2 regions of the Cobetia sp. 5-11-6-3 genome follow, and region 1 is predicted to be linked to the other one. Evidence: predicted binding sites of a transcription regulator. Region 1 holds the regulator's gene; the other holds the start of a gene.
The links. The regulator sigma-54, encoded in region 1, starts transcription at its own class of promoters, with help from an activator protein. The targets are predictions, from matches to a motif close to TGGCACNNNNNTTGCTNT.

Region 1 (3,119 bases):
GGCTTGTCTTCAACCCAGCGAGGGATATCAGCAGGTTCTTCATGAGCATCGCCTCGCATCACGGACGGAATGGGGCTCGAGAAACCGGCCGTTTGTGGCCAATGTCAGCATTTACGTCGACGTTCGTGTGGCAGGAGTCGGTGGGGACACCTGGCTATCTGTCCGTGGGATGTGAGAGAAAAAGAAAGCACTCTGGAGAAAAGTGGCTGGAAAAATAGGCAATTGGGGGCGTGAAGTCACTCACGCAGTCGCAAGGACAGGCATTGCCAACCGGTATTCAGACGACCGATTGGCAGATGATGCCAGGATGGCAGGTGCAAGGGGGCGAGCTTCAGCGCTCCGACGTGTGGAGCCCGCTGGCCTGCGGGTATCCGTTGTCGAGACTCACGCCAAGCGCTTGCGCTCGCTGGAGGAGGGGATGCCCATGGCCTCGCGATACTTGGCGACCGTCCGGCGCGCTACCTCGATGCCATCACTGGCCAGCAGATCCACCAGGCGTGAGTCGGACAATGGCTTGCGCGCCGGTTCTTCCGAGATCAGCTTGCGAATGCGCGCACGGATCGCGGTGCTGGAGTGCGCGTCACCGTTGCCGCTGCCACCCACCTGGCTCGAGAAGAAGAACTTGAGTTCGAACACGCCTCTCGGGGTGTGGATATATTTCTGGGTGGTCACCCGCGAGATGGTGGATTCGTGCATCTCGACCACTTCCGCGATGTTGGCAAGGATCAGCGGTTTCATGCCTTCTTCCCCCTGCTCGAGGAAGTCGATCTGGCGCGCCATGATCTCGCGGCCCACCTTGAGCAGGGTGTCGTTGCGTGAGGACAGGCTCTTCATCAGCCAGCGGGCTTCCTGAAGATTGTCCTTGAGGAAGGTGTTGTCCGCGGACTTGTCGGCCCGCTTGATGAGGGCGGCATATTCCGGCTGGATACGCAGCTTGGGCAGCGCTTCCGGGTTGAGCTCGACCTGCCAGCCGTGACGCGTATGACGGACCAGCAGGTCCGGGATGACGTAATCACTGGCAGGCTCGCCCCAGGCGGACGCCGGGCGCGGGTCGAGCGCCCGTACCAGACGAATGACGTGATCCAGCTCATCATCATCCAGGCTCAGGCGACGCTTGAGCAGCTTGCGATCGTCATTGCCCAGTGCCTCGAGGAATTGCCGCACCAGACGGCGGGCCTGGGCCAGCAATGGCAGATCGTCCGGCAGCAGGGCCAGCTGCAGCAGCAGGCATTCGCGCAGGTCTCGAGCGAACACACCGGTGGGATCGAACTGCTGAAGGCGCAGCAGGACCTGCTCGAGTTCCGACGCCTTGAGGCCGGGCAGTCCCTGACCTCGCAGGCCATCGACCAGTTCGTCCAGGCTCATGCTCAGGTAGCCGGCCCCATCCACCGCATCGATCAGACTCTCCGCCATCTGCCGTTCACGCGCATCGAGGTCCGTCATCGCCAGCTGCCAGCGCAGATGGTCCTGCAGGCTTTCGACACTGGTGTTGCGATCGAAGTCCGGCCCGTCCTCGCTCGAGCTTCCGCTGCCGGAACTGGTCAGGCTGCCTGCGTGGTCCTGGTAGAGGTCCGACCAGTCACTGTCGAGAGGGTATTCTTCAGGAATCTCGCTGTTGGTCTCGGAGGTGGAGATCTCGCTCTTGTCCTGTGTCTCCGCGACATCCAGCGACTCGTATTCCTCGTCAAGCTCCAGCATGGGGTTTGACTCGAGCGCCTGCTGTATCTCCTGACGCAGGTCCAGCGTCGACAACTGCAGCAGCTGGATCGCTTGCTGAAGTTGCGGGGTCATGGTCAGGGAAGTGCCGAGTCGAAGCTGCAAGGTGGGTTTCATGGGGTCTGTCATTCACGGCAAAGGAACGTGCATCTACGCTATACCGTGGGTCGGGGCACTGACAAGGGGCAGTCGAGAATATTCAAGCAACTTGCATGCCATGTTGCCACCAAGGTGGTATGGACGTCATGCATTCGAGTGAGGTGTGGCAGAGCAGGAGGGTTCACGGGGAGATTACGCAAGCGCATGTCGAGGCGCTTGCGTGAGGGGGCGGGGAACGAGGCCCCGACAGTGAAGCAGGAAGTGGCGGGTGGTGGAGGGTGCTGGTGAGAGCAGAAGAGGTCGGACGGCACTCACCAGGCTGACGGCACTCTCGGGCTAGAGCTTGAACTCATGGCCCAGGTAGACATCACGCACCTGCTGGTTGGCGAGGATGGTGTCGGCGTCGCCATGCGCGATGATCTGACCATCGCCCACGATGTAGGCGGTATCGCAGATGTCGAGTGTCTCGCGCACGTTGTGGTCGGTGATCAGCACCCCGATGCCGCGGTCGCGCAGCTGGCGCACGATGCTCTTGATCTCGCCCACCGAGATGGGGTCCACGCCGGCAAACGGCTCATCGAGCAGCACGAAGTCCGGCTCGGTGGCCAGTGCGCGAGCGATCTCCACGCGGCGGCGCTCCCCGCCGGAAAGGCTCATGCCGGCACTGTCACGAATATGCGTGATGCTGAACTCGTTGAGCAGCTCCTCCAGGCGTGCCTTGCGTCCGTTGCGATCCAGGTCCTTGCGCGTCTCGAGGATCGCCATGATGTTGTCGGACACCGAGAGCTTGCGGAAGATCGAGGCTTCCTGGGGCAGATAGCCGATGCCGGCGCGAGCCCGCTGATGCATGGCGGCGCCGGACAGGTCGTGGTCATCGATGGTCACGCTACCGGCATCCGAGCGCACGAGGCCGACGATCATGTAGAACGAGGTCGTCTTGCCGGCCCCGTTGGGGCCCAGCAGGCCTACGATGTCACCTTGGCGGATTTCCAGCGAGATGTCCTTGACGACCTTGCGACCCTTGTAGGCCTTGGCCAGATGACGAGCGCTGAGGGTACGTGGGCTGGCAGCAGTCATGCTCATTGGTCCTTGCTGGCATTGGCGCCACGTGGCGTCAGGGTCATGTGGACGCGTGACCCCTCGGAGGATGAGGCATCGGTGCCATTGCTGGCATTGACCTGGCGCTTGTCCAGGAAGTATTCCACGTAGCCGCCTTCGAAGGTGTCGTCGCCTTTCTCCAGACGGGCATCGCCGACCAGTTCCACCCGGCGCTCCAGCGCGTGGTAGCGAATGGTATTCGCCCA
Region 2 (3,119 bases), on a different contig from region 1:
AGGCTGACGGGGAGCACATTGATGCGGTAGTAGAGGTCGAGGCGGAACTGGCCCTGCTCCACGCGGGCGGCGAGATCTTGATTGGTGGCGACGACCAGTCGGAAGTCGGCGCGGCGGGTGGTGGTGTCGCCCAGGCGGGTGATCATTCCGTCCTGAATCACCTTGAGCAGCTTGGTCTGGGTGGCCAGCGGCAGCTCACCGATTTCATCCAGAAACAGGGTGCCGCCTTCGGCCTGTTCCATCAGGCCCGCCTTGCCACGGTTGCCCGCGCCGGTGAAGGCACCGGCTTGATAGCCGAACATCTCGGACTCGAACAAGCTCTCGGGGATGGCGCCGCAGTTCACCTCGATGAAGGGGCCGTCAGCGCGTTGGCTCCAGCGATGCAGTTGATGCGCGAAGGCCGTCTTGCCGACCCCGGATTCGCCCAGCATCAGTACCGTGGCGTTGGTGGGCGCGACCCGCTTGAGCAGCAGCGCTATCTCACGCATCACGGGGCTTTTGACCTGTAGCTCGCCCAATTCCAGCGCGGCGTCTTCACACTCTGCCTGCTCGCGCGCGGCCTGCTCACACAGGGCACGCCCCTGCTGCTGCGCGTCATGGGTGGTCTGCTCGGCACCGGAGCGCGCACTCCCCACCGCCCCCCAATCACTTTCCCCCGCACTCCCCCCGCCCAGCTCACTGCCCCGCGAGTTACGGCGCAGGTGATCCGTGAAGCGCTGCTGGAGCACCGCATATTCCTGCTGCAACAGCTGGATATCGGTGAGATCCATCGAGCGGCTGACCACGCACTCGAGCTTGCCCGCGACGAATACCGGATGCGCCTGCGCCACCACCCGCCGCCCGGTGGCGGTGAGCTGCATCATCTGCAGCGTTCTCCCCGTGCGCAGCACCTCCAGGCTGATGGAGGGCTTGAGCACCCCGCTGGCTTCCAGGTCATGCACGTTGGCGGCACACAGCGCCTCACGCGTCATGCCATAGACCGCCGCGGCGCCGGGGCTGACATCCATCACCTGGCCATCCGCGCTCACCACGAAGTAGTGGTCATGGGCGGTGTCGATGATGGTCTTGAGAATCTGGTGGTCGAGCTCTGACATGGCGGGCACCTCATGGTCGAGCCTGGGAATCGGGACGGGGCTTTCTGCGCTTCTTTCTCGCAGGTCTTTCTTCCTGACAGTGCGCTGCAAGTACTGCGCTAAAAGACACTCTCGATGATGCCTGAATGTGATCCACAAATGAATCGACGATCCATTTTTGAATCGATATTGACGCACGAGTGATCCACAAATGAATCACTCGACAACCATCTCTTTAGAAAATCCAATAAAATCAATCGACTGAAAATTGGCATGGTTACTGCAAAGCTGGGGTATGCGCCAAGGAGAATCGCCGGCTTTCATGACACCGTCCGGCCAGGCGATCAGGCGAACCATCACAATACCCCGCTCGCCGTCAGCGTATCGCGAGCGACTCAAGACCCTGGAGAGACAGATGAGCGAATTCAATCAGCCACTGGGCGGCAACGACATGCCACGTTTCGGCGGCCCGGCCACCATGATGCGCCTGCCGGCTCAGGAAACCGCAGAAGGCCTGGATGCCGCCTTCATCGGCATTCCACTGGACATCGGTACCTCCAACCGTCCGGGCGCGCGTCTCGGCCCGCGTCAGATCCGTGATGAATCGCGCATGCTGCGCCCCTACAACATGGCCACCCGTGCCGCGCCCTTCGACAGCCTGCAGGTGGCAGACATCGGCGATGTGCCGATCAACACCTTCCACCTGCCCAAGAGCATGGACATCATCGAGAAATTCTACGATGAAGTGCTCAGCCACGATTGCGTGCCGCTCACCCTGGGCGGTGACCACACCGTCACCCTGCCGGTGCTGCGCGCCATCGCCAAGAAGCACGGCCCGGTCGGCCTGATTCACATCGATGCCCACGCCGACGTGAATGACCACATGTTCGGCGAGCCCATCGCCCACGGCACGCCGATTCGTCGCGCCCAGGAAGAAGGCCTGCTCGACAGCCACCGCGTGGTGCAGATCGGCCTGCGTGGCACCGGCTACTCCGCCGATGACTTCGACTGGTGCCGTCAGCAGGGCTTCCGCGTGGAAACCGCCGAGATGTGCTGGTTCAAGTCACTCGCCCCGCTGATGGCCGAAGTGCGAGACATGATGGGCGATCGCCCGGTGTACATCACCTTCGACATCGACGGACTGGACCCCTCCGTCGCACCCGGTACCGGCACCGTGGAAGCCGGCGGCCTGACCATGCCCCAGGGCATGGAAATCGTGCGCGGCGCACGTGGCCTCAATATCGTCGGCGGTGACCTGATGGAAGTCTCCCCGCCCTACGACACCAGCGGCAACACCGCGCTGATGGGCGCGACCCTGCTCTACGAGATGCTCTGCGTATTGCCGGGCGTGCAACAGCGCGACTGATCCAGCAGAACGGCTGAGTCATCAGCACGACTGCGCCAAGACGCTCGCGAACGATCCACGAATGACCCGCTGTCCTGCTGCACCCGCGCCGGGGGCTCGTCCCGCCCTCGGCGCACACAGAATCACCCAGCACGATACGGCATGATGCATCACACAATGCTCGGCTAGAGCCTGACCATTACAACAAGATCTAGGTGACCCGAATGACAACCAGCATCGACCCGACGGCGGATCACACGCCGCCCCGCTCCAGCTCAAGCACTGATTCACGTTCCGACAAGACACAAAATGGCGAGAAAGCTCAGAAAGACCTCATCGCCACCCGCCCGGTGCCGCTCACGGCCAAGGGGCTGATGAAATTCCTGGTGCCGTCACTGCTCGGCGTCAGCTTCTTCCTGGTGCCGTTCAGTGTTGGCGACACCATCAACATCGGCATGGGCCTGATGGCCGATTGGCTCAAGGCCGCGCTTGGCAGCGCCTTGCCCGCCATCGCCGTCGCGGTGCTATGTCTGTCGGTGATCCTCACCGGCTTCGTCAAGTTCGCCAAACCGGCCTGGGCACGTCAGGGCGCGGCACATGAGCTGTTCGATGTCGCGCCGGTATGGTTTGCCATGCGCGCCCTCGGCGCCATCTTCGCGCTGATGACCTACTTCCAGTGGGGGCCGACCCAGGTCACGGCG

Region 2: speB (agmatinase) is a predicted target of sigma-54. The motif match lies at 1,343-1,360, and genes of this name have one in related genera.

The regions. Positions count from the first base shown of each region.
Region 1 covers NZ_BLWJ01000001.1:798,531-801,649, reverse strand. The annotation lists gene HXS66_RS03350 (RNA polymerase factor sigma-54) at 385-1,833, opposite strand; gene lptB (LPS export ABC transporter ATP-binding protein) at 2,152-2,892, opposite strand; gene lptA (lipopolysaccharide transport periplasmic protein LptA) at 2,895-3,119, opposite strand, start outside.
Region 2 covers NZ_BLWJ01000004.1:315,177-318,295, forward strand. The annotation lists gene HXS66_RS09405 (sigma-54-dependent Fis family transcriptional regulator) at 1-1,094, opposite strand, end outside; gene speB (agmatinase) at 1,489-2,439, shown strand; gene HXS66_RS09420 (YjiH family protein) at 2,793-3,119, shown strand, end outside.